Regions from separate parts of the Terrabacter sp. 2TAF16 genome, predicted to be linked through region 2. Evidence: predicted binding sites of a transcription regulator. Region 2 holds the regulator's gene; the other holds the start of a gene.

Region 1 (15,455 bases), on a different contig from region 2:
ACCCGCGGGGAGTATGCCGTCCGCCTCGTCCTCGAGCCCGGCGCCGTCAGCGTGACGGTGGCCCTCGACCGCGACGGCGAGCGGATCATGACCGCCGTCACCCGCGGCACCCCGGAGCCGGCCACGACCCGTGCGCTGCTCCGCCTCGTCCGACGTCACGGCCTCATCACACAGAGAGTGACGACCCTCATCCGGGTACACGGCATCCGTCTGTGGTTGCGCCGTCTGCCCGTCATGCCCCGCCCCCGACACCCCAAGGAGGCCGTCCGATGACCGCCCAGTCCCCGACCATGGCCCAGCCGCTGTGCCTGCGCCGCCCCACCCTGCGCGTCCTGTGCGTGCGCGCCCGCCTGGCCCGCAGCATCCTCGCCCAGGTCGCCAAGCGCGTGCCGGTCGACGTCGTCATGCCGGACGGCCTGCTCCTCGGTGGCGGCACGCGTCGGACCGACCGGCCGGGGCTCGAGATCGTGCGTCCGACCGCCGTCTTCGAGCGGCTCGCGCACCACCCCAAGATCGGGATCGGCGAGGCCTACATGGCCGGGGACTGGAAGGCCGCCGAGGGCACCGACCTCGCCGAGCTGCTCATGCCCTTCGCCGAGCGCATGACGACGGCCGTCCCCGAGGGGTGGCTGCGGCTGCGCGGCTTCGTCGACCGCCGCATCCCGAGCATCCAGAACAACTCGCTGCTCGGCTCGCGCCGCAACATCGAGGCGCACTACGACCTGTCCAACGACCTCTTCGCGACCTTCCTCGACGAGACGATGAGCTACAGCTCGGCGATCTTCGACGAGGACGAGCCGCTGCGCACGCAGTCCTTCGAGGAGGCCCAGCTGCGCAAGGTCCACGCGATCCTCGACATGGCCAAGGTCGGCCAGGACAGCCGTGTGCTCGAGATCGGCACCGGCTGGGGCACGCTCGCCCTCGAGGCGGCGCGGCGCGGCGCCACGGTCACGAGCGTCACCCTCTCCAAGGAGCAGGCGGCGCTCGCCCGTCAGCGCGTGGCCGATGCCGGGTTCACCGACACCGTCGACATCCGCATCCAGGACTACCGCGAGGTCGAGGGTGTCTACGACGCCGTCGTCAGCGTCGAGATGATCGAGGCCGTCGGCGAGGAGTACTGGGAGACCTACTTCCGCACCATCGACGAGCGCCTCGCCCCGGGCGGCATCGCGGCCGTCCAGGCGATCCTCATGTCGCACGAGCGGCTCATGGCGACGAAGCACTCCTACGGCTGGATCCAGAAGCACATCTTCCCCGGCGGGCTCATCCCGAGCCTCCAGGCGATGAGCGAGACGACCGACGCCGCGACGACGCTGCGCATGTCGGCCGTCGAGGCGTTCGGCACCGACTACGCCGAGACCCTGCGGCGCTGGCGCGAGACCTTCCTCGCCCGCTGGCCCGAGGTGCACGCCCTCGGCTTCGACGAGACCTTCCGCCGCAAGTGGGAGTTCTACCTCGCCTACTGCGAGGCGGGATTCGCGACCGGCTACCTCGACGTGGCCCAGGTGCGCTTCGAGCGGGAGGGCGCCGCGGCCGCGGCCTCGTGATGGCTCCGTCGACGACGTCGATCCTGTGGTTCCGCCGCGACCTGCGGCTGAACGACCACCCGGCGCTGCTCGCGGCGGTCGACGCGGCCGCGCACGTGCTGCCGGTCTTCGTCCTCGACCCACGGCTGCTGGAGACCGACACGCCCCGCACCCGGCGACTGCTCGCCTCCCTCGCGTCGCTGTCGAAGGACACCCGGGGGGCGCTCGTCGTCCGGCGCGGTGACCCCGTCGACGTCATCACCCGACTCGCCAAGCAGGTCGGGGCGACACAGGTCCACGTGTCGGGGGAGACGACGCCCTACGGCCGCCGACGCGACGACGCCGTCGAGAAGGCCCTCGCCGAGGACGGGCGCGAGCTCGTGGCCACAGGGACGCCGTATGCCGTCGGGCCGGGTCGCATCGTCAACCAGGCGGGCTCGCCGTACAAGGTCTTCACACCCTTCTCCAAGGCATGGCACCAGCACGGGCGGCCGGCTCCGGCAGCTCGCCCCAAGCGCATCCCGTGGCTGCGCGAGGACGTCCACAGCGACCCGCTGCCCGAGGTGCCCGACCTGTCCCGGCTCGAGGCCGGCGAGGCCGCCGCGCTCAAGCGGTGGGAGAGCTTCCTCCACGACGGGCTCACGGCATACGACAGGGAACGCGACCGTCCCGACCTCGACACGACGAGCCGGCTGTCGGCGCCGCTCAAGTACGGCGAGATCCACCCCCGCACGATGCTCGCCGACATCGCGGCGCACTCGGCGGGGCGGTCGCAGGCCGCGAGCACCTACGTCACCGAGCTGATCTGGCGCGAGTTCTACGCCGACGTGCTGTGGCACCGCCCGGACTCGGCGTGGCACGACCTGCGGCCCGAGCTCGCGAAGCTGCCCTACGACTCGGGCGCCGAGACCGACCGGCTCGTCGACGTGTGGCGCGAGGGGCGCACCGGCTACCCCGTCGTCGACGCCGGCATGCGCCAGCTGCTCGCGGAGGGCTGGATGCACAACCGCGTCAGGATGATCACGGCGAGCTTCCTCACCAAGGACCTCCACGTCTGGTGGCCGGTCGGGGCACAGCACTTCCTCGACCACCTCGTCGACGGCGACATCGCCTCCAACAACCACGGGTGGCAGTGGGTCGCCGGCACGGGCACCGACGCGTCGCCGTACTTCCGCGTCTTCAACCCGGTGACGCAGGGAAAGAAGTTCGACCCCGACGGGGCGTACGTCCGGCGCTGGGTCCCGGAGCTCGCCCACCTACCGGGTGGCGCGGCTCACGAGCCGTGGAAGCACGACAACGGGTACGACCACGAGTATCCCCAGCGCGTCGTCGACCATGATGAGGAGCGCAAGGAGACCCTGGCCCGCTACGAGCGCGCCCGAGGCTAGGAGACGAGATGCGGGGCCCCGTGACCGAGCTGCGTGCGTTCGTCAACGCCGCGCTCATCGAGAAGGTGGACCGCGACCACCGCGACCCCGACGACGTCTTCCGGCGCCGTCAGGTCGTCGTCGCGCTCACCTTCGTCGTGGGCACCGCGGTGCTGGCCTGGGCGCTGCGGATCACCCCGGGCGACCCGCTCTTCTACGTCGCGACGCTCGCCCTGGCGGCGGTGTGGCTCGTCGGCGCGCTGCTGTCGGGCCCCCTGCACGCGGGCATGGGGCACACGCGTCGCGGCGAGAAGGCCCGGCCGATCGTGCAGTCCCTCGTGCTCGGCGTGCTGCTCCTCGTCCTCTTCCTCGTCGGTGCGCTCGTCGTCGCCCGCATCCCCGTGCTGCGCGAGCCGGTCGACCAGCTGCTCGACCACGCTCGGTTCGGGGCCTTCACGGCGGTGCTCGCCATCACCTTCGTCAACGGCGTCGTCGAGGAGCTCTACTTCCGCGGCGCCCTCTACGCCGCCCTCCCGCGCCACCAGGTGACCCTGACGACCCTGCTCTACGCCCTGACCACCGTCGGCAGCGGCATCCCGCTGCTCGTCCTGGCGGCTGCCGTCATCGGTCTCGTGACCGCCCTGCAGCGCCGCGTCACCGGCGGCTTCCTCGGGCCGATCATCACGCACGTCGTGTGGTCGACCGGGATGCTCCTGCTCCTCCCACCCGCCCTCGAGCTGACCAGGTGACCGCATGAACCCTGCCCCGAACTCCACCACGACCGACACCACTCCGCGCCGCGCCCTAGTCACGGGCGCCTCCGGATACGTCGGCGGGCAGGTCGTGCCGCGGCTGCTCGACGAGGGCTGGTCGGTCCGGGTGCTGACCCGCCGCCGCGCCTCGATGGACGACAAGCCGTGGGTCGACCGGGTCGAGGTCGCCGAGGGTGACGTCGCGTCGGCCGACGACATGCGCCGCGCGCTCGAGGACGTCGACGCCGCGTGGTACCTCGTGCACTCGATGGACGACCAGCCCGACTTCCAGGAGCGCGACCGTGAGGCGGCGACGATCTTCTCGGAGGCGGCGAAGGAGGCCGGGGTCTCGCGCATCGTCTACCTCGGCGGCCTGCACCCCGATGACGAGGTGCTCTCGCCACACCTCGCCTCGCGCGTCGAGGTCGGCCGCATCCTGCTCGACTCGGGCGTGCCGACCGCGGTGCTCCAGGCCGCCGTCGTGCTCGGTGACGGGTCGGCGTCCTTCGACATGCTGCGCTACCTCACGACCCGCCTGCCGGCGATGGTCGCGCCGAAGTGGCTCGACAACAAGATCCAGCCGATCGCCATCGACGACGTCGTGACGCTCCTCGTGGGCGCCGGCAGCCTGGCCCCCGAGGTCAACCGCACCTTCGACATCGGGGGTCCCGAGGTGCTGACCTACCGCGAGATGATCGCCCGCTTCTCCGACGCGACGGACCGGCGCCGCCCGGTCGTCGTGACCGTGCCGGTGCTGACGCCGCGCCTGGCGAGCCACTGGGTCGGGCTCGTCACCCCGATCTCGGCGGGCCTGGCCAAGCCGCTCGTCGGCAGCCTCGTCCACGAGGTCGTCGCCAAGGAGGACGACATCAGGGAGCACGTCGACGTGCCCGGGGGCTTCATCGACTTCGACACGGCCGTCCGGTCGGCGATGCACACGGCCAAGCCCGACACGGCGATGCGCAACCTCGCCCTGACGAGCGCCGCGACGGTGGCGAGCGCCGTTGCGGGTTCGCTTGCGACGCAACCGGAGTCACGCTGGTACCGATCGCTCGACCTGCCGGACTGGCAGCCCCCGACGCTCGCCTTCCCCCTGGTGTGGACCGCGCTCTACGCCGACATCGCGGCCACGTCCGCGACGGCGCTCAACGCGTACGACAAGGCCGGTGACACCGAGGGTCGCAACGCCTACCTCAAGGCCTTCGGGACCAACCTCGCCCTCAACACGGCCTGGAGCGTGCTCTTCTGGCGCGTACGCAAGCCGTGGGTGGCGGCCGCGGAGGCGGCGCTGCTCACGGCAAGCGCGGCGGACCTCGCCCGCCGCGCCGGCACCGTCAGCAAGGGGGCCGGGATCGCCCTGTCGCCGTATGCCGTGTGGTGCGGCTTCGCGACCGCCCTCTCGACGGCGATCGCGCGCCGCAACCGCTGAGCCCGGCCGGTCGGACCGGCTCAGAGCCACCAGCAGTCGGAGACCTGGGGGAGCCCGGCGACGCGGGCCTCGAGGAAGGCGTACTGCTTGGCGAACGACGGCACCGCCCCGCCGACGTGCGTCGGCGTGATGTTGGGAGAGAAGGCCACGTTGGCGCCGCGGGTGCACCAGTCGTGCGCGAGACCGCGCCCGACGGCATACGGGATGACGTCGTCGAGGACGGAGTGCGTCACGAGCACCGGGACGGCGGGCTTCAGCCGGCCGATGCGCTGCTCGGCGATGATCGATCGGAAGGGCTCTGCCGCGGCGAGCTCGGTCAGCGTGCGGCCGTCCTTCGTCAGGTCACTCGAGCGGGTGAAGGCGTGCAGGGCGATCGACTCGCCGACGCACTCGCCCTTGACCGCGGCGATGACGGAGGTGCCTCGGGCGTTGAGGAAGCCGTCGAGGTCGAGGCCGTAGGCGGCGGACTGGCCGGCGACGGCGTAGAGCGCGAAGGCCGAGTAGAGGCTGCCGTCGAGGTGGTCGGCGACGGCACCGAGCTCGGCGGGGACGGCGCCGGCGACCGCACCCTCGAGCCTCAGCTCTGGGGCATACGTGGGCGCGAGCTCCACGGCTGCGGCACTCGCACCGCCGCCCTGGCTGTAACCGGCCAGCATGACCGGGCCGCCGCTCGGCAGCCCGGTGCCGGGGAGGCGCTGGGCGGCGCGCACCATGTCGAGGACGGCGTGCGCCTGGGCCTCGCGGACCATGTACGTGTGGGTGCCGGGTGTGCCGAGGCCCTGGTAGTCGGTCATGGCGACCGCATAGCCGCGGGTCAGCAGGCCGGAGATGAAGGCGCCTTCGTACTCCGAGCCGGCGGCGAGCTGACGGCTCGGGGCGCACTGGTCACCCATCCCCTGGGTGCCCGCGGCGTAGCTGATGAGGGGGCGCTGGCCCGGACCGAACCACGGGACCGGCGGCACGAGGACGGTGCCCGTCACGGCGATCGGGGCGCCGCTGCGGTCGCGGCTGGCATACCTGACCCGAGTGGCGCGCGCGGTCGACGGGACGGCCTTGACCGGGTCGAGATAGAAGGTCATCGGCTCGGCCTCGAGCACCGTGCCGGGTGCTCCGGTGACGGGCGCGGGAGGGTCGTAGAAGCCAGAGGCCCGGGCTGTCGTGACCGGCGACATGACCGCCGCGGCGATCGCGAGCACGACGACGCCGACGACGCGACGGGTGCGGGACGGGCGTTGGGTCGAACGAGGCATGGCGGCGTTCTCCTCAGGCGGCAGGACGACGTCGGTGGCGTCCACTGGCCAGCAACTTACTGACGGTAACCAAGCCTGTCGCGCTGAAGCTGCGGCGGAGGGTCAGGCCGAGGCGGGCTGCTTCGTGAAGGCGCGGCGGTACGCGACCGGCGGGATGCCGATCTCGCGCTGGAAGTGGTGCCGCAGCACGGCGGCCGTCGCGAAGCCGCTCTCGCGGGCGATCCGCTCGATGTCGAGGTCGGTCGACTCGAGCAGGTGACGGGCCCGGAGCACCCGCTGGCTCGTCAGCCACTTGTGCGGGGTCGTGCCGACCTCGGCGGTGAAGCGGCGGGCGAAGGTGCGTTCCGACATGGCCGCCCGCCTGGCGAGCGACGGGATCGAGTGCTCCTCGTCGAGGCGCTCGGCAACCCACTCCATGACGTCCTGGAGGCCCTCGCACGGCTCGGACGGGACGGGCGTCTCGACGAACTGGCGCTGCCCACCGGAACGGTGCGGCGGGACGACCATGCGGCGCGCGATGCGGGTCGCCACCTCCGAGCCGAGCTCGGTGCGCACGATGTGCAGGCACGCGTCGATGCCGGCAGCCGTGCCGGCGCTCGTCAGGACCGGGCCGTCCTCGACGTAGAGGACGTCGAGGTCAACGCAGGCGCGGGGGTGCTCGTCGGCCAGCCGGGCGGCATACCTCCAGTGGGTCGTGCACTCACGGCCGTCGAGCAGGCCGGCGGCGGCGAGCTGGAAGGCGCCCGAGCAGACGGAGAGGACGCGACCGCCGTTCGCTGCGGTGTGGCGGAGGATGTCGAGGACGTCCGGGTCGTAGGGACCGTCGACGGCTCCGCCGGGGATGGCGACGAGGTCGGCACCGCGGGCGGCTTCGAGAGGGAAGGGCGCGACGATGCTGAGGCCGCTCGTCGTGCGGAGCACCTCGCCCGGGCGTGCCGAGCAGACGCGGAAGTCGAAGGGCGGGACACCGTCGTCGGTGCGGTCGATGCCGAAGACCTCACAGAGGACGCCGAGCTCGAACATGGCCACGGGCTCCTGGGCGATGACGGCGATGGTGCGCAGCATCCGGCCAGCATGGCACGGTTGGCAGGATCTTGTCGATCATCGACAGTTCTGCCACTCGTGGCGGGATCATGATGAGCGCAGACTTTCTGCCATGGACATCATCTTCTTCTTCGTCATGATCATCGCCATCGTCGCGGCCCTCGAGCCGCACCACCGTCGGACGTTCTCACTGCCGCGCGCTCCCTTCGGCGCCGACGCCGAGGTCGACCGCGACATCGAGCGCGTCCTGCACGACGTGCCCGTCACCCGCTGACACACCTGGCCCGCGCCGGCTGGCGGCCGTCAGTCGATGCGCGGCCACAGGTCGTGCGGATCGCGAGCCGGTCGGAAGCCACAGGCCTCGGCGAGGTGCCGGGCGTCGCGGAACCGACGGGCGAGCGACACGGGCTCGTGCGCGTCACTGCCGAAGCTCACCGCGCCACCGCCGACGTCGTGCCACCAGCGGACGACCGTCGGGTGCAGCGGCAGGACCGTGTTGATCTCGAGCACCTTGCCGGCCTCCGCGACGGCCTCGAGGGCCTGGTGGAATTCGACCTCGAACTCCGCCGGGTCGAAGGGGCCGTCCGCGGCCTCGTCCCAAGAACGGATGGGGTCGTCGATGTGGGCGAGGACCTCGAAGGCGTCGTCGGCCGCGACCATGGCTGCGACGTCGCGCAGGTAGCTGCGGACGATGTCCGCGGCAGTCCCAGCTCGAGCGCCCGCGCGCACGTGCGGTCCATGGATCCGTGCGCGGCGTCCCACGACCACTCGCTGTGCACATGACTGTCCGCCGGGAGCGTCATCCGGCCACGCTAGGCCCACCCGCCGCCATTGGCGCTGTCGAAGCCGCGCGCCAGCCGGCCCCGCCCGCCTGCGGGTCCTGCTCGACGCTGTCGGCCATCCCTTCTTGCCTCACGACCGTCACCGGCGACTGAGCCCGGACCAGCCTCACTGCACGCCGTGCCCGCACAGCCGAGCCCAGCGGTCAGAAGGGTGGCGGATCGTCGGCAGTCTCGGCTCCAGCTGAAAGGCATCGAGGCGGTGGACCCGAGCCCGGGTCGCGGAGGGCTTCTCGCCAGTCCTTGGGATAGGTGATGTAGTCGCGACCGGCGAGCGAGGACCAGGAGATGCCGTCGTCGTCGACCCGCTCGACCTGCCAGACTCCGGCGGTCTTGCCGTTGTGGCAGCCCCGGCTCAGGGACTCGGAGTTGGAGACGTGGGTGGAGCCGGCCGGCCACGGGACGACGTGGTCGAGGTCGCACCGGTCGGCCGGCACCTGGCACCCGGGGGCCCGGCAGACGCCGTCGACGGCCCGCACGTGCTCGACCATCGCGGCGGTCGGGCGGTAGCAGTCGGTGGAGAGCTCGAGGGCGCGGCCGGTGTCGACGTCGACGGCAAGGCGCTGCCACACCGAGCCCGGTGCGGTCATGATCTGGCGGGCGTGGGCGGCGGTGACCCAGCCGTGGCCGGGCAGCTCGCAGGCGGCGTCGGACATCCCGACGGCGACCTCGAACGGGACGACGATGCGGACGGCCGCGGGCGCCGCGTCGGACAGCAGGCCCGTACACGAGAGCTCTTCCTCGAGACCACCACCGAGACCGCCACCGGCACCGACAGGTCCTCCAGTGCCGGACGGGACGACGCCGAAGAGGGCGAGGTCGCAGAGCAGGTCGCTGCGCAGCTGGTCGAGGCTGCGGTCGTCGCCACCCGCGCGGGCGACCCGAGCCAGGGCATCGACCCGGTCGAGCACACCGACGATCCGCTCGGCCGGCGCGACGACGGTGAACGTCCCCATCCCGTCCTCGACGAGGCGGCCGTACGCCGTGCGGCGCAGACGAGAGGACCGGCGGCGCTCCTCGGCAGCCCGGGAGTCGGCCGAGCGGACGCACCGCTGCAACCGCGTGGCGAAGAGGCGCTGAGAGGCGACCGCGCCGTCCGGAGCCGGCGCGAGCACCGTGGCCTCGAGGTCGGGGAGGACGTCGTCGCCCAGCGCCCGCGTCTCGACGACGACGCGCAGGGCTCGCTGGAGACTGACAGCACCGGTCCGCAGCCGCTCACGCAGCACCCGATGACGCCGGGGTGCTGTCGCGAGCTCGAGCCGGCGGGCGACCTCGGTCGCGCCCACCCCGGTCGCCCAGGCGATCTCCTGCGCGGCGACCTGGTCGGCCGTGATCGGGACGGGCGAGCTCGTCGTCCACCGGGCGAGCTGCTGCTCCTCGACGGAGTGCAGCGCGGCATACGCGTCGACGAGACGACCCTCGAGGCGAGCCTTCTGGACCTCGAGGCGCTCGATCTGCGAGAGCACCTCCTCGGCCTCGTCATCCAACGTGAGGGACGCGCTGCGCTCCTGCGCGCGATCGGCGCGGGCCTTCGCCTGACCGAGCAGCCAGACCACGCGGGGATCGAGGCTGCTGCCACCGTCAGTCGCGTCGGGCGCCGGACGCCCGGTGTCGAGGAATGGCACGAACTCACTCCTCCCACCCGGGTCGCCGACCCCTCTATTGGAACACACGTTCGATAGACTGTGAAGGTCTGTCCACACTGTGAGTCCATCCGATCCCGTTGCGTCGCAAAGGGATCGGAGCGCGCTCACTCCTCCGCGGTCGGATCCACTCGTGGCTTGCGCCGCGTCAGCAGGACACCGGCGATGCACAACGCCCCGCCGACGAAGGTCAGGGGCGGCGGCACCTCGAAGAGCAGCGCCCAGGCGATGAGTGTCGCGATGAACGGCACGAGGAACGTCGTCAGGGTCAGCGTGCCGGCATCGCTGCGCGCCAGCACGTAGGCCCACGTCGAGAAGGCGATGGCGGTCGGGAAGATGCCGAGGTAGGCGATCCACCACAAGGTGCTGGGCTCGCTGTCACGCACCACGGTGACGAGCTCGCCGCTCCACGGCAGGCACACGACGGCGCCGATGATGCAGGCGAGCCACGTGACCTCGGGACCCGGCAACCGCCCGAGTAGCGGCTTCTGCGCGAGGACGCCCACGGCATACGTCACCGCAGCCAGGACGGCGAGCCACACGCCCACCATGTCGCCGGAGTCGCCTGAGGAGAAGCCGCGCGCGATGACGACGACACCGGCGAAGCCGACGGCCATGCCGATGAGCAGCCAACGCGTCATCTTCTCACCGAGGAAGACCGTGGCGAGGAGCGCGACGATGATCGGCCCGATCTGCACGATGAGCGCGGAGGTGCCGGCGTCGATGCGCCGCTCGGCCTCGTTGAGGGCGAGGTTGTAGATGCCGAACCAGCCGACCCCGCAGAGCAGCAGCAGGGGCCAGTCGCGGCGGGCCGGCCAGGTCCGCGGCCGTCGGAAGACGAGGACCCCGAGGGCGACCGACGCGACGAGCAGACGCCCGAGCGACAGCGCGCCCGGCGGCACGTCTCGGCCGAGGTGGCGGATCGCGACGAACGCGGACGCCCAGAGGAGGAGCGTCACGGCCACGGCAGCCAGGATGAGCCACCTTGCACGGCGAGCGCTGGACGGGGCCTGGGATGCAGTGCGGGAGTCCACGGTCACCCGACGACCGTAGGCGTCGACACCGACAGAGCGCCGCCGGTTTTCCGGTCAGATGTCCCCCACATCCCGCCACCACGGACGGGTGTCAGGCGTCCGGTCGCACAGGCGCCGACGCCCGCCGTGTGGCACGGTGGACGTGCCCCCAGCGCAAGGGTGCCGACCTGCCGCTGCCCGTCCCGAGAGGCCTGACCATGTCCCGACCCCGCACCATCGACGAGGTCCTCGCCGAGGCTCGCGGTCGCCTCCACCGGCTCACGCCCGAGCAGGCCGAGATGGCACGTGCGGACGGCGCGCTCGTCGTCGACATCCGCCCCGCCGCCCAGCGTGCGGCCGAGGGTGAGCTGCCCTTCGCGACGGTGATCGAGCGCAACGTCCTCGAGTGGCGTCTCGATCCCTCGAGCGACGCGTCGCTGCCGGTCGCGAGCCACGACCTCGAGGTGATCGTCCTCTGCCAGGAGGGCTACACGTCCAGCCTGGCGGCCGCCTCGCTCCAGGACCTCGGCATCCACCGCGCCACCGACGTCATCGGGGGGTATGCCGCGTGGCGGGCGTGGCTCGCCTCCGCCGAGTAGGCCCGGACCGAGGACGGTCGAGGGCGCAGCAGTTGATCAGTGGCCCGGGCCGCTGACCATCTTGGCTCGCTCCGACTCGTGTGCCGCACCCTTCGCGGCCAGCGTCGTGCAGGCCTCCTCGATGTCGCGGGCCAGCGTGTCGACGTGCTCGCGGCTCATCGTCTCCTTGACCAGCGCGCGCATGATGGTGACGTCCTGGGCGTCGGGCGGCAGCGTGTAGGCGGGCACCATCCAACCGCGCTCGGCAGACAGCTGCCAGGCGATGTCGAACTCGTCGTACCCGTGGTCACCGGACAGCATGAAGGCGACGAGCGGGAGCTGCTCCTCCTCCCGGCCGATCAGCTCGAAGCGCCCCATCGCCTCGAGCTTGTCGCCGAGCATCCGAGCATTCGCCTGCATGTTGCGCATGATGTAGGTGTAGCCCTCACGTCCGTAGCGCACGAGGTTGTAGTACTGCGCCAGGACCATCGCCGACCCCGTCGAGAAGTTCAGGGTGAAGGTCGAGTCGGTCTTGCCGAGGTAGTTCTCCTTGAAGACCAGGTCGGGCGCCAGGTCTGCGACCTCCCGGAAGATCAGCCAGCCGATGCCCGGATAGACCAGGCCGAACTTGTGACCCGAGACGTTGATCGAGCGCACCTGCTCGAGCCGGAAGTCCCACGGCGAGTCGGGGTAGAGGAACGGCCACACGAAGCCACCACTGGCCCCGTCGACATGAAGCGGCACGTCGAGGTCACGCTCTCGCTTCATCTGCACGAGGAGGTCGTTGATGCCGACGATGTCGTCCTTGTGGCCGGTGAAGGTGGTGCCGAGGACGGCCGCGACTCCGATGGTGTTCTCGTCCACGTGCGGCGCGACGTCCTCCGGGCCGATGGTGTACTTCCCGGGCTGAAGCGGGACGATCCGCGCCTCGACGTCGAAGTAGCGACAGAACTTCTCCCACACGACGTGCACGTCGCCGCCGAAGACCAGGTTCGGACGCTCCGTCGAGCCGCCCGCGGCCTGGCGACGGGTGCGCCAGTTCCACTTCAGCGACAGACCGCCGAGCATGATCGCCTCGGACGAGCCCTGCGTACGAGCTCCCGTGGTCTCGCCCGGGGCGTGGAACAGGTCGGCGAGCATCCGGATGCACCGCTGCTCGATCTCGGCCGTGCGCGGGTACTCCGCGTGGTCGATGAAGTTGCGGTGCAGGTTCTCCGCGATGATCTGCTGCGCCTCCGGCTCCATCCAGGTGGTGACGAAGGTCGCGAGGTTGCGCCCCGGATCCCCTTCGAGGGCGAGGTCTTCGGCCACCAGGCGCCGGGCGTCCACCGCGCTCATCCCCGTGACCGGGAACTCACGGCTGGGCACCTCCTCGGTCACGAAGCGGTTGCCGTAGAGCGCTGCTATGGCGTTGATCTCGGACGGTGTGGACATGCGCTTCTCCTTGAGTCGGACGGAGGGGTGGTGTCTAGGGACTCGCGGGCGTGGCGGTCGCGACGACACGACGCCAGGCCGGGAGCAGGAGTGCGGCGCCGACGAGGAAGCACACGGCGCCCCAGAAGGTCCCGGCCACGGCGATCCGCGTGCTCAGCACCTGGTCCGTGCTCGGCACGACGTAGCTGGCGATCGCGGAGGCCATGAAGAACACCGAGCCGAGCATGTTGAGCCAGGCGATCCGCCACGGGAACGACCGGGGCTGGACGCTGAGGAAGCGGCTCGAGACCGCGAGCACGGCGCAGGCGCTCGCCACGAGGAAGAGCACCGACCCGTAGAGGTCGGGCCGCCACACGTAGCGATCGGACTCGGCGGCCGTCGCGTTGTGGGTCACGGCGGCGACGGTGCTGACGTTGAAGAACAGCGTGCCGGGGAGCTGCACGGCCGCGGCCAGCCAGTTCAGGTCGTGCGGCAGCCAGCACCACAGACGGGCCTGGACCGGCTGGTGCTGGGTGACCTCGTCGACGGCGGTCGTCGAGGGGTTCTGCGCCTGCACGAGCTGGCAGGACGAAGCGCTGGTGAAGAAGACCGAGCCGACGACGTAGGTGACGCCATCGACCCATCCGCCGACGGCATTCAGGTAGGCAGGCAACGAGCCCAGCACGAAGCACGCAGAGCCGGCCATGAAGAGCCAGGCGATCGCCGCGTTCAGGCGTTCTGGTCGTACCCTCATCCTCGGCTCGCTCCCGTCGACGGGTCGATCACTCCACTATCGAGCGGCCTTGGTCGCCGCGGCTCACCCCTTGCGGGTGACTGCCGCCATCCGGATGGATCCCGCCACGCGCCGACTCGCGTCGGACCGTGTCGCTCAGCCGGTCGAGGTGCGCCGAGGGCAGCCGCCACCGCTGCCAGTAGAGCTGGACGTCGACGTGGTCGCGCGACCCGAGTCGCACGAGCTCACCAGCGTCGAGCAACGGCCCGAGCTGAGTTGTCAGGAGCGCACCCCAGCCGAGCCCGGAGCGGACCGCCGTCACGAAGCCACCCCCGTCGGGCACCTCGTGCGTCGGCGGCGCGACGTCCACGCCGCGCCGGTCGAGGATGCGCTGCTGGATGTCGTCCTTGTCGTTGAAACGCACGAGCGGCATTGCGGCCCAGTCGATCCCACGGCCGACCCGATATCGGTCCACGAGCGGCGGCGCCGCCGCTGGCAGGTAGCGCATCGTGACGAGAGGCTCGGTCGAGCAGCCCTGGACCGGCGTCGGGTCGGACGTCACGGCGCCGAGCACCTCACCCGACCGGAGCAGCCGAGCCGAGTGGTCCTGGTCCTCGACCCTCAGGCGCAGCACGACGTCGTCCCAGGCGGCAGCCTCGGTCAGCACCGCACCGAACCACGTCGACATCGAGTCCGCGTTGACGACGATCGGCAGGTCGACCCGGGACCGACCGTCGGCGACAAGCCCCGCAAGCGCCTCCGACTCGAGCAGTCCCTGCTGCCGGGCGAGCCGGACGAGCGCCTCGCCCGCGCTCGTGGCGCGACACGGGGTGCTGCGCACGACGACGACCTGGCCGACCTCGGCCTCGAGCGCCTTGACCCGCTGGCTCACGGCCGACGGTGTCACGTGGAGCCGTCGGGCCGCCGCGTCGAAGGTGCCGGTGTCGATGATGGCGAGCAGGGTCGCGAGGTGCTCGGGCTGGAGCCGCATGAAGCCATGCTAATGATGGTGAAGAAACCTTCGCTTCACTGAAGGTCGCGATCCCTCTACGGTCGAGGGCGTGACCTCCCTCGTGCCCGGCTTCCTCACGATGGCCTCGCTCATCGTGGCCATCGGCGCGCAGAACGCCTACGTGCTCCGTACCGGCCTCGCGCGTCACCACGTCGGGCTCGTCGTCGCCGTCTGCGCCGTGAGCGACGCCGTCCTCGTCCTCGCCGGCGTGCTCGGCGTGGGCGGTCTGGTCACGGCCCACCCGGGACTGCTGACGGTCGTGCGGTGGGTCGGGGCGGCATACCTCGTCGGCTACGGCCTGCTGTGCCTGCGCAACGCGCGCCACCCCAAGGGCCTCGAAGCCGGCGCCATCCAGCGGTCGCGCAGAGGCGTGCTCGCGACGGTCCTCGCGCTCACGTGGCTCAACCCGCACGTCTACCTCGACACCGTGCTGCTCGTCGGGTCGCTCGCCAACCAGCACGGTCCGGACGGACGGTGGTGGTTCGCCGGTGGGGCCGCGCTCGCCAGCGTCGTGTGGTTCACCTCGCTCGGCTACGGCGCGCGCCTGCTCGCGCCGCTCTTCGCGCGGCCGGCCACGTGGCGCGTCCTCGACGTCGCGATCGCCGTCGTCATGTTCACCATCGCCGCCACCCTCCTCCTCGGCTGAACGCCTGATTCGCTCGTTGGCCTGCGCGACGGAAGGGCTCGACCTAACCTCTGCTGCGTGAGCACGGGGGAGGTCGCCGACGTCGGCGACGACAAACGCATGAGGCTTCGGTATGCCGGCACGTGCCGACGGTGCGCCGCCGCGCTCCCAGCAGGGACCCGTGCCGTCTACGAACGGTCGAGCCGGACCGTGCGCTGCCTCGAGTGCCCG
Region 2 (15,455 bases):
GGCGGCGGAAGACGTAGTCCATGATCGACTGCGCCATGCGCACGTCCGGGTCGTCCGTCAGGCCGGCCGGCTCGAAGCGGAGGTTCGTGAACTTCTCCACGAACGTCTCGAGCGGCACGCCGTACTGGAGACCGATGGACACGGCGATCGAGAAGGCGTCCATCACGCCGGCCAGGGTGGAGCCCTGCTTGCCGAACTTGAGGAAGATCTCGCCGAGCTGCTGGTCGTCGTACGTGCCGGCCGTGAGGTAGCCCTCGGCCCCACCGACGGCGAACGACGTCGTCTGCGAGGTGCGGCGCTTGGGCAGGCGGCGACGGACCGGGCGGTACTCGATGACCTTCTCGACCTTGACCTCGGCGGCAGCAGCCTCGGCGGCGGCCTTGTTGTCCTTGGCCGTCGAGCCACCGTCGGACAGCGGCTGACCGACCTTGCAGTTGTCGCGGTAGATGGCGAGCGCCTTGATGCCGAGCTTCCAGCCCTGCATGTAGACGTCCTGGATCTCCTCGACCGTCGCCGTCTCCGGCAGGTTGACCGTCTTGGAGATGGCACCGGAGAGGAACGGCTGCGTCGCGGCCATCATGCGCACGTGGCCCATGGCCGAGATCGAGCGCGCACCCATGGCGGTGTCGAAGACCTCGTAGTGCTCGGGCTTGAGGCCGGGGGCGTCGATGACGTGACCCTTGTCGGCGATGTACTCGACGATCGCCTCGACCGTCTCGCCGGTGTAGCCCATCTTGCGCAGCGCCCGCGGGATCGTCAGGTTGACGATCTGCATCGAGCCGCCACCGACGAGCTTCTTGAACTTCACGAGCGAGAAGTCCGGCTCGATGCCGGTCGTGTCGCAGTCCATCATGAAGCCGATGGTGCCGGTCGGGGCCAGCACCGACGCCTGGGCGTTGCGGTAGCCGTGCTTCTCACCGAGCTTGACGACGTCGTCCCACGCCTTCGTCGCGAGCTTGTGGACGTCGGAGTCCATCGCGTCGAGCGTCTTGATGTTGTCGTTGGCGGCCTGGTGCTTGCGCATGACCCGCTTGTGGGCGTCCGCGTTGCGGGCGTAGCCGGCGTAGGCGCCGACGACCGAGGCCATCTCGGCGGAACGCTTGTAGGCGGCACCCGTGAGCAGCGAGGTGATTGAGGCGGCGAGCGCGCGGCCACCCTCGGAGTCGTAGCCGTGGCCGGTTGCCATGAGGAGCGCACCGAGGTTGGCGTAGCCGATGCCGAGCTGGCGGTAGTTGCGCGTCGTCTCGCCGATCGGCTCGGTCGGGAAGTCCGCGAAGCAGATCGAGATGTCCATCGCCGTGATGACGAGCTCGACGACCTTCTGGAAGGTGACGGCGTCGAACGTGTCGTCGTCGCGCAGGAACTTCAGCAGGTTGAGCGAGGCGAGGTTGCACGAGCTGTTGTCGAGCGACATGTACTCGGAGCACGGGTTTGACGCGGTGATGCGGCCCGTCTCGGGGTTGGTGTGCCACGCGTTGATCGTGTCGTCGTACTGGATGCCCGGGTCGGCGCACTCCCACGCGGCCTTGGCGATCTTGCCGAAGAGCTCACGGGCGTCGACGGTGTCGATGACGGAGCCGTCGCTGCGCGAGCGCAGCCCGAACTCCGTGCCGTCCTCGACAGCCTTCATGAACTCGTCGTTGACGCGGACCGAGTTGTTGGCGTTCTGGTACTGGACGGAGACGATGTCCTTGCCGCCGAGGTCCATGTCGAAGCCGGCGTCGCGCAGGGCGCGGATCTTGTCCTCCTCGCGCGCCTTCGTCTCGACGAACTCCTCGATGTCGGGGTGGTCGACGTCGAGGACGACCATCTTGGCCGCACGACGCGTCGCGCCGCCCGACTTGATGGTGCCGGCGGACGCGTCGGCGCCGCGCATGAAGGAGACGGGACCGGAGGCCGTGCCCCCGGAGGAGAGCAGCTCCTTGGAGGAGCGGATGCGGGAGAGGTTGAGGCCGGCGCCGGAGCCGCCCTGGAAGATCTTCCCCTCCTCCTTGTACCAGTTGAGGATCGAGTCCATCGAGTCGTCGACGGCGAGGATGAAGCAGGCCGAGACCTGCTGCGGGCTCTTGGTGCCGACGTTGAACCACACGGGCGAGTTGAACGAGAAGACCTGGTGCAGCAGGGCGTGGGTCAGCTCGTGCTCGAAGATCTCGGCGTCGTCGGGCGAGGCGAAGTAGCCGTTGCTCTTGCCGGCGGCGACGTAGGTCAGCACGACGCGGTCGATGAGCTGCTTGAGCGAGACCTCACGGGCGGCGGTGCCGACGGCGCCGCGGAAGTACTTGGTGGTGACGATGGTGCTGGCGTTGACCGACCAGAAGTCGGGGAACTCGACCCCGCGCTGCTCGAAGATCGTCTCGCCCGTCTTCCAGTTCTGCTGGACGACGTCGCGCTTCTCCCACGTGACCTCGTCGTACGGGTGCACACCGGGCGTGGTGTAGATGCGCTCGATCTTGACGCCCTTGGCGCCTGCCTTCGAGCGTGAGCTGCGGTTACCGATCTCCGTCATGTCGTGCGGCCTCCCTGACCGAATCTGCTGCTGGTTTCAAGTGTTGCGTGGGGCACCGACAGGGCGGGTGTCCCGGACGTGCTGTGGAGGGTGGTTACCGCTGGACGTCGAGCCGGGACGGAGCCGTGGGCTCCTCCCCCAGCGCGTCGTGCTCGGCTCGAAGGAGCGCGATGGCTCCCTCGAAGTCCTCGAGGCTCTCCCAGGCCTGGTAGACGCTGGCGAACCTGAGGTACGCGACCTCGTCGAGCTCGCGGAGCGGTTCGAGGACGGCCATGCCGACCTCGTGCGCCTCGATCTCGGCGTTTCCCTGCGACCGGATCGCCTCCTCGACCTTCTGGGCGAGAAGGGCCAGGTCGTCCTCGCTGACGGGCCGCCCCTGGCATGACTTGCGCACGCCTGAGAGGACCTTGGCCCGGCTGAACGGCTCGGAGGCCCCCGACCGCTTGATCACGTTGAGGCTCGAGGTCTCGAGCGTCGTGAAGCGGCGGTTGCACTCGGGGCACTGGCGCCGACGCCTGATGCAGGCGCCGTCGTCGGTGGTGCGCGAGTCGATGACCCGCGAGTCGGTGTGGCGACAGAACGGACAGTGCACGTCTGGTCACCTTCCCTTCCCCGAGACCCAGTCGTTCAACGGTTCCAAGCCGTCCCGTATGCCGTCCCGAGCCCGTCCCAACCCCCGCCCAGTGTTCGTGGGACCGGTCGGGGCTGGGGATGGATCTGGGGATGACGTGGGGATGACCTGTGCGTAACCCCCGTTTGCCTGGGGACTACATGTGGACGTCTTACATCTGTGTAACTACTAGATGTAGGGGTAACTGTAGGCATGGTGTGACCCCGATCGCAAGCACGTGAGCGAGGTCCGGCGCGGCGCGTCCCTGACCTGCACAAACGTCAATCCAGTCCCAGGCGTCCCGGCGTGTCGCGAAGCATCCATCCCCAACATCTAGGGGTGGCCCGCGCCACCCACTCCCCCATCTACGGGTCCACGAGGGTATGCCGCCCGGCCGCGACCGCGACGATCGGGCCCCTCCGGGCACCCGGGCCGTCAGAGCCGGCCCGGTGCGCGGGGTCGGGTGGCGCCGCCGGTCATCGGGCCGCGGCCTCGCCGAGCTGCACCTCGAGCTGGCGCACGCGGGTGACGAGCCCCTTCAGCAGCAGGACGGCGGTGTGCGGGTGCTGGTCGATGAGGTCGGTGAACGCGGCGGGCGAGAGCCGGAAGGCACTGAGTCCCTCGGGGCCACTCGTGACCGTGGCCGTGCGCCCCGACCCGTCGATGAGCGACATCTCACCGAAGTAGTCACCCTTCGACAGCGAGCCGACTCCTCGGCCGTCGACGTCGACGTCGGCCGTCCCCTCGAGCAGCATCACCATGCCGGCGCCGCGGTCGCCCTGCTTGACGACGGGGACGCCGGGGCCCACCTTCACCGTGGATCCGCGCGCGATCACCTCTTCGACGAGTTCGTCGGGCAGCTCGCAGAAGAGCTCGACAGCGCAGAGCGAGTCCTTCAGGCTCATGAAGTGCCTCCCACCTCGTGGCCCACTCGCGGGCCGGCCCTTCGACGGTAGCCCTCCTCGGAGCGCGCGGGTAGGCATTCGACGAAGACGAGGAGGGACGTTCCGGGGGCCGTGCACGCGCCCGTCGCTCAGCGCAGCCGCGCGATGCGGGCTGGGTCGCGAACCACAGGCAGAGCACCGACATCGGCGGTGCCTCACCGATCAGGGACGGGTCGGTGGCGGGTGGGGACGCCCCGACCCTCGCCGGCCCGGGGCCGGCCCTCACGGCTTCACCGGTCCGCTCGGGAAGACGCGCGCCGAGACCCGGACCGGCAGACGCTCGGCGTCAGGGTGGACCTCCACGTCGGCGCGGCACTCGTCGCTCTCGACGACGAGCGCAGTGAGCCGACGGCTCAGCTCGCCCATCTGGTCGACAGTGGCGGTTGCCCGGGTCTCGGTCGCCACCGACGCGTGCCGCACCTCGGCCGGTGCCGACTCGCCCTCCGCGAGCCACGGCTGGACCGCGCGCACGTGGTGCCGAAGTTCTCGGCCTCGGCCGTCGAGGCGATCCGCCGCGCGACGGTCCCCTCGCCGTTGTCGGTCGTGTCCCACGAGAGCTGTCCGGGACGACTGCGCCACCAGCTCTCCCGGGCCAGCTCGGGCGCCGGCTCGACGAAGCCGTAACGGTGCAGCGTGCCGAGGTGGTGGCTCACCGATCCGACCGCCAGGCCGGTGCGCCGTGCCAGCTGACCGGCGGTGGCGGGGCCCTCGACGGCCAGCAGCTCGCACAGCCAGCGGCGGGTCGGATGGTGGAAGGCGGTGAGCACGTCGAGCAGGGCGTTCCCCGTCTCGCTGCCGAGCGTGTCGGTGGAGGCGGGACGTGACGCGTCAGGCCCGGGTGCTTGCCCCGCACGCCGTCATGACAGAGTCTTCCTATCGTGACAAACCGGACATCATCAGCGGACGTCCTCGACCCGGCCCAGCGACGCGAGGACGCGCTGGCGGGCTATGACGTGCTCGGCAACGCTCCCGAGCGCGAGCTGCAGGCCCTCGTCGACATCGCGGCGCAGGTGTGCGCCGTCCCCCGGGCTGCGATCAACCTCATCACCGCGACCCACCAGCAGCAGATCGCCACCACCGGCTTCGCCGCCGCCATCTGTGCCCGCGACGACTCGATGTGCGCAGCAGTGCTCGAGCACACCGACCGCGTCGTCGTGCCCGATGCCAGCCTCGACGCCCGGTTCCGCGAGAACCCTTTCGTGACGGGCATCCTCGGGACCGTCCGTTTCTATGCGTCAGCGCCACTGACCACGCCGGACGGCGTCATCATCGGTCGCCTGTGCGTCTTCGACTCCCAGCCACGCGCGCTCGACGAAGCACAGGAGGAGGCCCTCGTCGCCATCGCCGAGCGCGTCGTCGACGTCCTCGAGCTGCGCCTGCGCACCCGCGAGCTGGAGGACTCGCTCGCGGCCCTCACCGAGACGAGGGACGAGCTCCACCGGTCGAACGAGGCCCTGTCGGTCTTCGCCGGACAGGTGAGCCACGACCTGCGCACGCCGCTCACCGCGATCATGGCGAGCACCGAGATGCTCGGTCAGCAGCCCGCGGTCGCCGAGGACGAGTGGTCCGAACGCCTCGTCGCCACGGCCTTTCGCTCCGCCACGCGGATGGCCGGGATGATCGAGCAGATCCTCGCCCACGCCCGCGTCGGAGCCGAGCTGCACCGCAGCGACACCGACCTCGACGACGTGCTCTCCTCGGTGCTCGAGGACCTCGACCCGACGCTCACCGCCCGGTCGGCGACCGTAACGACAGGGGCGCTGCCGACCCTGCCCGCAGACGGGCAGCAGCTCTACTCGGTGCTGCTCAACCTCGTGTCCAACGCGGTGAAGTACGCCCGCCCCGGCGTCGCGCCCGTCGTCGAGATCTCGGCGGTGCGGATCGACGGCTCGTGGCGTCTCTCGGTGCGCGACAACGGGATCGGCATCTCGGCCGCCGACCGTGAGCGGGTCTTCGGCCTCTTCAACCGCGTCGAGACGTCCGTCGACGGCAGCGGCATCGGCCTGGCCACGGTCAAGCGCATCATCGAGGCCCACGGTGGGTCGATCGGGATCAGCTCGGTGGACGGTCCGGGGACGGACGTGTGGTTCGAGCTGCCGGCCGAGCTCCCCCGTCAGGACGAGCACGACGGTCCCCGCCGCGACTGACCGGACGTCGCGCCCGTGCGAGGACGACGAGCGCGACGACGAACGCTGTCGGTGCCCTGACATCCATGAGCAGCACCTGCACGACCGTGGCGACGTAGGCCCCGAGGGCGGAACCGTCGTCGAGAGCGTCCCCGACGGAGAAGGCTCCTGAGCTCTCGGCGCTCACGAGCAGGGCCGCTCCGGCGACGGTCGCCGCCTCGGCCAGAGCCGCGAAGGCGGCCCACCGCAACCGCGGTACGACGGACCCGGTCGTCCACGTCGGGCACGTCAGGCGCGTCGGGCCTGTCGGGCGCGTCGGAAGGAGGGGACCGCCCGTGTCGTCGACCTCCACGCCTGCGTCGACGAGTGGTTGCATCCCGGGCCGGGACAGCGCCACCGCCAGGACGACGCCGAAGGCGACGACGCCCAGCAGCGCGCTGGGTGACAACGCGTCCAGGGCACCGTCGCCGGCAGCCGTCCCGCCGTCGGTGATCCAGCCGACCGCGACGTAGGGCAGCGCCTGGAGCACCGCGAGCCACCCACACGCCCACGCGACGAGGCGGTCGCGTCGGGCGGACCCGACCAGACCGTCGAACGGACGGGTCGGGCCGTCGTCGAACGAGGTCACGGGACGAGCCTCGGCCAGCGCAGGGGGTCGGTCCCAAGGCTCGGTCCGGTCGTCGTGCACGCCCTCTCGTCGACGCCCTGGAAGACCCGCAGGTCGGGACGACCGGCCGCCACTGCGACGAGGTTGCGCGCACTGTCGGTGCCGGCCCGGAGGTAGTCGGAGTGACCGGCGGAGGTGCGACGGACGTCGACGAAGTCCGATCGCGGGTGGAGCCAGTGGTTGCAGCCGGTCCCGGTCTGCTTGAGCGCGAAGGTCGAGAGCCGGCTCGCGCCCACGACGTCCGCCGGCGCCGTGCCGTGCACCATCCAGCCGTAGGCGAACACGTCGTCCCCGACCGCGCCGAGGACGTTGAGGGAGCCGGGTTTGAGGGCGGTGTGCGCCACGTCCGAGAACGGCAGGCCGGGCGCACCGAAGACGGCGACATCGTCGATCGCACTCGTGCGGAGCGAGGCCTGGCCGGCGAGAGTGCCGCCGTAGGAGTGGGCCCAGACCGTCTGGTGAGCCGGACGGTGACGGGAGGCCTCGACACCGGTCACGAAGTCGGCCAGCGCGCCGGCGTTGTCGCGGGCGAGCTTGCCGTTGAGGACGTTCCGGTCGACCGACGTGACGATCTCGTGGACCTGCGGCGCGTCGTAGCCCATCCACGTCACGAGTGCGACGTCCTCACCACGCGCCACCGCCTTGGCCTCCGAACGCATCCGCACGAAGGTGTCGTCGTAGCGCCGGAGATCGGCCCCGACCATGGTCGACAGGCCGCCGACGAACGTGACGACGTGCTCGGCCCGGTCGACGTCGCCGATCGCGACGACCGCCTTGACGTCGGGTCCGTTCGCGTCGACGAGGAGCAGACGTCGGGGTCCACCGTCGCGACGCCCGAGCACGTCGCGCACCGCCTGCAGGGCCGCCACGTGCTCGGCCGAACGGGTGCGCTCGGCGGCATTGCTCGCAGACGCCGCCCGCTGCGCCTCCTGCTCGCGGGTCCAGGCAGCCTGCTCCGCTCGGCCGAGCAGGACGAGGTTGGCCTCGTGGCGAGCGGCGGCCGGCACCCCGTCGCGAGGACCCACCCAGTCCGGACGCTCACGGATGGCGCGGCGTCGCTCCTCGTCGGTCAGGGACCGCCACCAGGCGGCGGAGGCGAACACCTGACCGCCGACCCCGGCACTCGTCGAGGGCCCCGCCGGCGGAGGTGGCAGCTGCGGGTCCAGCTGCCCGGCAGTCCCCGGAGACGCCGTCGCGCCACGGGCAGCGGTCAGCAGCCCTCTCCACAGCTCGTCGTCGGTCTGGCTCGCGGCCTGTCGGGCCCGCGCCAGACAGGCGTGCACCTCGACCCTCAACAGCTCGTCGAGCCGTGCCCGGTGCGCCTCGCCTGCAGGGTCACCGAGCGACGCGCGGACGGGAAGGAAGAGCCGACCCTCGCCGTCGACCCAGGCGCCCTCGTCGGCGGCTCGACGGTCGGCGCGACCGACGAGCTCGAGCGCCGACTGCAGACGTGCCGCGGCGTGCCCGACCGCGTGACCGGTCACCGCGATGCTCCCCGCGAGCCGTCCGAGGCCGGCGACGACGAGGCCGTAGCGGTCGGCGGCCGCCGAGGAGGCCGCGCCCGACCAGCGCGGCGCGGCGGCGCGACGCCACAGCACGAGCTCCGCGAGTCCGAGGACCCGGAGGCGGTGCTCCTCGAGGCGCCGGCCCACCTCGAGCAGGGACTGCGGCCGGCAGGCCCGGACATCGGCGACGGTCATGGTCAGCGGAGCACCGGCACCCGCCACACCAGGTCTCATCGGGTGCCGCCGGATGACGACGACCGCAGGGCCTGCCGAGACGCGTGCTCGACGGCGTCATAGGTGTCGGCGGCCGTGGCGAGGCAGCGGCCCAGCTCGCGCAGCTCCCAGCGGGTCCCGGCCAGCCGCGCCTCCCACGCCGCAGCGACCTGGCCGAGGCCGCCGGCGACACGACCACCGGGGATCGCCCCACCGAGTGGCCGCAGCTCGTCGGCGATCCTCAGCCGCCGCACCCGCGCCAGCACCTCGCCGACCGAGGCGGCGTCCTCGCGCAGCGCGTCGGTGTCCACGTCGTAGCGCATCCCCTGCTCCCTTCCGAGGACAGCCACGCTAGGCAAGGCGCCCGAGGACTCGAGCCCGTCATCCACAGGGGTCGGGAACGGCAGCTGCGGGCACAGCAGGACGCCGCACCCCGGTCAGGGATGCGGCGTCCGGGGCAGGAACGGCGGGGTCGAAGCGCCGCTACCGCCAGCCGCTGAAGGTGGAGCCAACGCGGCGGATCGGAAGGGCCGGGACGGGCGCAGCCGGACACACGGCATACGTCCTCGGCCGGCCCAGGAGGCCCCGGGTCAGCGACCCGGGACGACGAGCTGCTGGCCGGCGTGGACCGAGCTGGTGCTGAGCGCGTTGGCGATCTGCAACTCGACGACACCCTCGGCCGTGGTGAGCTCAGGCAGCTCGCGGGCGGCGATGCCCGACAGGGTCTGGCCGGACCGGACCGTGATCGTGCGCGGCTCGCCCGTGGCCGACGCGAGCTGACCGGCGAGTCCGACGCCGAGGAGGGAGACGACGCCCGCGACGAGGAGCGTCACGACGAGGCGACCGAAACGCGTCAGGCGCATCGGCGGCCTCGCGGCACGCGCCGCACGAGCGGCCTCCGGCCCGGTGGGGACGAGGACGAGACGGGGCCGACCGGTCGGCTGCGACCGCGCGGGCTCCTCGGTGTGCGGCTGACGAACGGCCTCGAGGACGATGGCGCTCATGGTGACCTCCCCTTGCTCCTGATCTGGCGAACACGTGTTCGATAGAACGTCTGTACGAGTTGTAGCACGTATGTTCGATGAAGTCGAGACACGCATCGAACAGGTGTTTGGCAACTGTGTTCGAACTGCGTAGTCTTTCCTCACACCACAGACCTCACCAGCCACCACTGACACTGGCCCCACACCCAGCGTCACGACGCGGACTGACGAGCCGACGAAGGGGACACCATGGGCGTGACCGAGCTTCCCGATCGCGAGACCGGCGACGGTCTCACCGTCCGCCAGCGGCGGGTGCTCGAGGTCATCCGCAACTCCGTCGACCGGCGCGGCTACCCGCCGAGCATGCGCGAGATCGGCGACGCCGTCGGCCTCGCCAGCCCTTCGAGCGTCTCCCACCAGCTCAACGCCCTCGTCGCCAAGGGCTACCTGCGACGCGACCCGAACCGGCCGCGGGCCCTCGAGGTCGTCTCTCCCGACGCGAAGGCCGAGGAGCTCGGCTACCGCGGAGGCGACCCGACCGTGCCACGTCCACGGGGCGACCACTACGACACCGAGACCGACTCGGGCGACGCGCGCCCCGAGGCCTCCTATGTCCCGGTGCTCGGCCAGATCGCCGCCGGCGTGCCGATCACGGCCGAGGAGGTCGTCGAGGACGTCTTCCCGCTGCCCAAGCAGCTCGTGGGCGAGGGCGATCTCTTCCTGCTCAAGGTCACCGGCGACTCGATGGTCGAGGCCGCCATCTGCGACGGCGACTGGGTCGTCGTGCGCCAGCAGCAGCACGCCGAGAACGGCGACGTCGTGGCCGCGATGCTCGACAACGAGGCGACGGTCAAGACGTTCAAGCGCACCGACGGGCACGTGTGGCTCATGCCGCACAACCCTGACTTCTCGCCCATCGACGGCGACCACGCGACGATCCTCGGCAAGGTCACGGCGGTCCTGCGCCGGCTCTGACGACGCGCCGCTCCCCCACCCGACGACGGATGCCGTCGGCGCCCCTCGCGCCGGCGGCATCGTCGCGTCCGGGAGGCGTATCGGACGCGACGGCGCGAGACTCTGACTCGTGAGTCCTGCGAAGGAGACCGCCATGGCACCCGGCCGCACCCGCGACGTCGTCTTCACCTACCGCTACCTGCGCGGCGCAATGATCGCCCTGCTCCTCATGCTGCTCCTCTCGGTGGGCTACCAGTGGTGGTGGGAGACCGACCACTCGTGCTGGCTCGGCTCGATCAGCGCGTACTACTACACGCCGGCGCGGACCGTCTTCGTCGGCTCGCTGTGCGCGCTCGGGGCCAGCCTCATCGCCTACAAGGGGCACTCGCCCGAGGAGGACGTGCTGCTCAACTTCTCGGGCTTCATGGCCTTCGTCGTCGCCATGGTCCCGACGGTGCCGGACGGGCGGTGCGGGCCGAACGCGTACACCCAGACCCCGGCCGAGATCGCCGCGGCCGTGCGCAACAACATCTGGTCTCTCGTCGTCGTCGCCGTCCTCGCGGCCCTCGTGGCCGCCTGGCTCAAGCGCGGCGCGATGACGCGCGACCCGTCCGACCGGCCTACGGTGCGCTCGATGGTCGTCTCGGCCGTCTGCGGTCTGGTGCTGCTCGCGGAGCTCACCCTCTTCCTCGTGCTGCGCGACCGGTTCATCGCGCTGAGCCACGGCATCGCCGCGGGCACCATGGTGGCCGGGGTGATCGCCGTCATGGTCTTCAGCGCCCTGCGCGCCGAGGAGCGCCACCAAGGCACCACCGGTGGCACCGGCGCGAGCGGAACGCTCTACAAGCGCATCTACATCGCGATCGCGGTCGCCCTGGCCTTCGCCCTGGGGGCGACGGTGCTGACGGCCCTGACGGTGCGCGGCTTCGACCACCTGATCCTCATCGCCGAGGTCATCATCATCGTGCTCTTCGCCGCCTACTGGGGCGTGCAGACCAAGGAGCTGTGGGACCTGCGCGAGGCCGATGGCGCCGAGGCGCGTTCGGCTCGGTCCGTGGCCGAATAGCCTTCAGGACAGCGGCGGTTCGTCACCGAGAGCACCGAGCCACCACGTGCCGGCGTCGCCGTGCTCGACCGCCTCCTCCGGCGTCAGGGTCGCGGTGACCCGGAGCCACGACTCGGCGCGCCCGAGCCGCCCGAGCCGCAGCGCGGACGGCAGGGCCGAGCGCAGTGCAGCGACCGGGACGACGTCGCCCCAGACCTCGAGCGCGGCGTCCGCCACCCGCCTCAGCCGAGGGTCGTCCGGGGTGGCGCCGAAGCGGTGGAGCAGCACGTTGAGCGGGACGAAGAGCGCGGACAGCGGGTGGGCGAGCACGGCGTCACCGAAGTCGAAGAAGCGCATCCCGTGCGCCGTCGCGAAGACGTTGCTGGCGTGGAGGTCGTTGTGCACGAGGCTCTCCCGCAGGCCGAGACTCCCCACGTCGTCGGCCCACGCCGTGACCGCCGGCAGCAGCGCACGCAACCGGTGCGCGACGTCGTCGGCCATGCGGCGCGGGTCGTCCGGGGCCAGGGCCGTCAGGGACGCGACCCTCGCCTCGACGTAGGCCGCCGACTCGGCCGGAGGCAGGGCCGTGATGCCCGCGCCGAGGAGGTCCGCCTCGTGGCCGACGAGCTCGCGCTGGAGGTGCATCGCCTCGGCGGCGACCCGGCACCAGGCGTCGACGTCGTCGTCAGCGACCGTCAGGGCGAAGACCGGTCCTTGGTCGGGCACGAGGTGCAGGCCGCGCTCGACGTCGGCCGCGACGACCGGGACGACCCGGTGCGGCGACAGGCGGTCGAGCACGACGAGCAGGGCCGCTTCGAACGACTGGTGCGCGCAGTTCTGCTTGGCCCAGTAGGTGGCGCCGTCGGATGTGACACCGCGCCACACCGTCGACCAGGGGCGTTGGTGCACCGCGTCGAGCGACACGAGGTCGATGCCGAGACCGCCCAGGACTCCACCGACCCACTCGCGCAGCTCGGCCTCGAACGCGCCGGACGTCCAGCGGACGGACGGGCCGTCCCCGGACTCCGGGAGGGCGGCATACCAAGGCAGTTCAGTGCCCGAGGGCATCGCGCAGCTCCGTCAGCGTCGGGCCGAGAGGCGCGTGGAGGCGCAGCGTCGCCTCGGCGTCGCCGCGCGTCGCCGACCGCGTGACGATCGCGACGGGCACGTCGCGCTGGTGCGCGCGACGGACGAAGCGGTAGCCGCTCATGACCGACAGCGACGACCCGAGCACGAGGACGGCGCCGGCACCCTCGACGAGCGAGAAGCACTGCTCCACGAGCGCCTTGGGCACCGACTCACCGAAGAAGACGACGTCGGGCTTGACGGTGTCGTGGCCGCAGACGAGGCAGCGCGGGGCGTGGAAGGACTCGACGAGCGCGTCGGCGAGCACGATGTCACCGTCGGGCCGCACCTGCTCACCCCACTGCGAGCCCACCACGTGCGCCGCCTCCTCGAAGCGGTCCATGAAGCCGGGGTTGGCCTCGGTCATCCTCTCGTGCAGACCGATTCGCGAGGTGTACTCGCCGCACGTGAGACAGACAGCACGGTCGAGGGACCCGTGCAGCTCGATGACGTCCGTAGCCCCCGCAGCCTGGTGCAGGCCGTCGACGTTCTGGGTGATGATCGGCCCGACGTAGCCCGCACGTTGCAGGTCGGTGACGACGCGGTGCCCCTCGTTGGGGGCGGCGGCATTGAAGCGCTGCCAGCCGATGTAGCTGCGGGCCCAGTAACGCCGACGGGCCTCGCTCGACCCCGCGAACTCGCCGTACGTCATCGGCTCGACCCGACGGGTCCCGTCGGGCCCGCGGTAGTCGGGGATGCCCGACTCGGTCGAGAGCCCCGCACCGGAGAGCACGACGACGCCGCCGCCACTGACGAGGTCGACGAGGTCGTCGAAGGTGCCGAGGTCGTGCGTCTGGAGCGGCAGGGTGCGCGAGGTGGAGAGCCGGGTCGTCGCCGGGGTGACCGCGGCGGCCGTCGACTGCGGGGGTATGCCGTTCGGCTGCTGCACCCGGCAAGCCTACGTGCCGCTCCGGCACCATTCTCGACCGATCGGCTACAGCAGGATTCCATAATCATCGGTTATGATGAGGACATGATCGATGCTGCCGGCCTGCGGGTCATGAAGGCCATTGCCGACGAGGGAAGCTTCACGAGCGCTGCCAACGCGCTGGGCTTCACGCAACCGGCCATCTCGCAGATGGTCCGCCGGCTCGAGCAGCGCACCGGGACCGTCCTCGTCGAGCGCTACGGCCGCCAGGTCCGCCTCACCGAGGCCGGTCAGGTACTCGCCCGACACGCGGTCGGCGTCCTCGCCGCCCTCGACGCGGCCGAGGAGGAGATCACCGCGATCGCCGGCCTGCGCGCCGGACGGGTTCGCCTCCAGGCCTTCCCCAGCTCGTCTGCCACGCTGGTGCCCCGGACGCTCGCCATCCTCAAGGCCCGCCACCCCGACATCACCGTCACCTTCACCGAGGCCGAGCCGCCGGAGTCGCTCGCGGCCCTGCGCAACGGCGACTGCGACGTCGCGGTCGCCTTCGCCTACGAGGGTGGCGACCTCGGTGAGCTCGAGGAGGACCTCTCGCTCCTCGTGACCCGCCGGCTCATGGACGACGAGGTGCGTCTCGTCGTCCCCGGCACACACCCGCACGCCGGCGACGCGGCCGCCTCCCTCGCCGACTTCTCGGGCGAGGAGTGGATCGCCGGCTGCCCCCGCTGTCGCGGCCACCTCCTGTCGCTCGCCGACACCGCCGGCTTCCGGCCCAACGTGGCGTTCGAGACCGAGGACTACGTCGCCCAGCTCGGGCTCGTCACGGCCGGGCTGGGCGTGGCCCTCGTGCCCGACCTCATCCTCAACGCCGCCAAGCACGACGAGGTCGCGACCCTGCCGCTCTCCCCCGCGTCGCGCCGCCAGATCCTCGCCGTGACGACTCCCGACCTGCAGCGCGTGCCTGCCGTCGCCGCTGCCCTCGACGCACTGTGCGAGGCCGCCGGCGCCGACCCGAAGGCCTCCACCGCCGAGCTCGTCGGCGCCAAGACCTGACGGGTGGCTCGCCGCGCGAGGGCGCGCCACGGGCGCTCGGCCCCCACGCGGCATACGGTGGGCCTCATGGGTGACCGCGAGCGCATCTCGTACCTGGCCGTGCCCGAGCGCGACGACGTCCCGGAGGGCGTGAGCCGCCTCTGGGACAAGGCACAGGAGACCGTCGGCTTCGTGCCCAACGTCTTCCGCGCCCAGGCGGTCAACGGCGAACAGTTCCTCGCGTGGTGGGGCTACTTCAACCTCCTCGTCAACAAGGAGGGGCACCTGAGCAACGCCGACCGCGAGCTGCTGGCCGTCGTCGTCAGCAGCGTCAACCGGTGCACGTACTGCGAGGTGAGCCACGGCGCAGCCCTCCGGGAGCACACCGGAGACCCCGTGACCGCCGACCTCGTCGCCTCGAACTGGCGGCAGGCAGGGCTTGCCCGCCGTGAGTATGCGATGGCCTCCTACGCCGAGAAGCTGACTCTCCATCCCGCCGAGGTCACCGAGGCCGACCTCGTCCCGCTGCGAGCCGTGGGACTCGACGACCACCAGGTGGTCGAGCTCGTCCAGGTCGTCGGGATGTTCAACCTCACCAACCGGGTGTCGACGGCGCTGGGGCTCGTGCCGAACTCGGAGTACCACTCGAGCGGCAGAGCGACCTCATGAGCCGGGTGGCGCTCGCCGCTCCGGGTCCGGCGGCCCTGCAGGCCGGGCTCGAGGTGGCAGCCGAGGGCGGTAACGCCGTCGATGCGGCCATCGCCGCGTCCCTGGCGGCCATGAGCACCGAGCCCGGGGTCGTCAGTCTGATGGGTGGCGCCTTCGTCAACGTGTGGCTCGCCGGCGACGACCCTGTCGTCATCGACGGCAACGTCGA

Evidence for each region. The regulator LexA, encoded in region 2, represses DNA repair genes until DNA is damaged. The targets are predictions, from matches to a motif close to TCGAACANNTGTTCGA.
Region 1: a site for LexA is predicted at 9,871-9,886, ahead of AB4Z14_RS04350 (HNH endonuclease signature motif containing protein). Genes of this name have one in related genera too.

What each region holds. Positions count from the first base shown of each region.
Region 1 is NZ_JBFRFZ010000003.1:101,906-117,360, reverse strand. Features, by position in the region: gene AB4Z14_RS04395 (DUF1365 domain-containing protein) at 1-273, shown strand, start outside; gene AB4Z14_RS04390 (class I SAM-dependent methyltransferase) at 270-1,547, shown strand; gene AB4Z14_RS04385 (cryptochrome/photolyase family protein) at 1,547-2,914, shown strand; gene AB4Z14_RS04380 (CPBP family intramembrane glutamic endopeptidase) at 2,923-3,642, shown strand; gene AB4Z14_RS04375 (tryptophan-rich sensory protein) at 3,647-5,074, shown strand; gene AB4Z14_RS04370 (lipase family protein) at 5,095-6,369, opposite strand; gene AB4Z14_RS04365 (GlxA family transcriptional regulator) at 6,427-7,389, opposite strand; gene AB4Z14_RS04360 (hypothetical protein) at 7,481-7,642, shown strand; gene AB4Z14_RS04355 (hypothetical protein) at 7,672-8,097, opposite strand; gene AB4Z14_RS04350 (HNH endonuclease signature motif containing protein) at 8,354-9,832, opposite strand; gene AB4Z14_RS04345 (DMT family transporter) at 9,958-10,815, opposite strand; gene AB4Z14_RS04340 (rhodanese-like domain-containing protein) at 11,082-11,462, shown strand; gene AB4Z14_RS04335 (glutamate decarboxylase) at 11,499-12,875, opposite strand; gene AB4Z14_RS04330 (hypothetical protein) at 12,910-13,608, opposite strand; gene AB4Z14_RS04325 (LysR family transcriptional regulator ArgP) at 13,637-14,578, opposite strand; gene AB4Z14_RS04320 (LysE/ArgO family amino acid transporter) at 14,649-15,245, shown strand; gene AB4Z14_RS04315 (nuclease-related domain-containing protein) at 15,303-15,455, shown strand, end outside.
Region 2 is NZ_JBFRFZ010000007.1:155,856-171,310, forward strand. Features, by position in the region: gene AB4Z14_RS12720 (vitamin B12-dependent ribonucleotide reductase) at 1-2,506, opposite strand, end outside; gene nrdR (transcriptional regulator NrdR) at 2,601-3,098, opposite strand; gene AB4Z14_RS12730 (Crp/Fnr family transcriptional regulator) at 3,593-4,021, opposite strand; gene AB4Z14_RS12735 (hypothetical protein) at 4,283-4,426, opposite strand; gene AB4Z14_RS12740 (ArsR/SmtB family transcription factor) at 4,414-4,827, opposite strand; gene AB4Z14_RS12745 (sensor histidine kinase) at 4,939-6,207, shown strand; gene AB4Z14_RS12750 (hypothetical protein) at 6,113-6,814, opposite strand; gene AB4Z14_RS12755 (alpha/beta hydrolase) at 6,811-8,553, opposite strand; gene AB4Z14_RS12760 (hypothetical protein) at 8,589-8,894, opposite strand; gene AB4Z14_RS12765 (LysM peptidoglycan-binding domain-containing protein) at 9,162-9,575, opposite strand; gene lexA (transcriptional repressor LexA) at 9,804-10,529, shown strand; gene AB4Z14_RS12775 (hypothetical protein) at 10,639-11,574, shown strand; gene AB4Z14_RS12780 (phosphotransferase) at 11,578-12,621, opposite strand; gene AB4Z14_RS12785 (Sir2 family NAD-dependent protein deacetylase) at 12,605-13,567, opposite strand; gene AB4Z14_RS12790 (LysR family transcriptional regulator) at 13,652-14,599, shown strand; gene AB4Z14_RS12795 (peroxidase-related enzyme) at 14,666-15,247, shown strand; gene AB4Z14_RS12800 (gamma-glutamyltransferase) at 15,244-15,455, shown strand, end outside.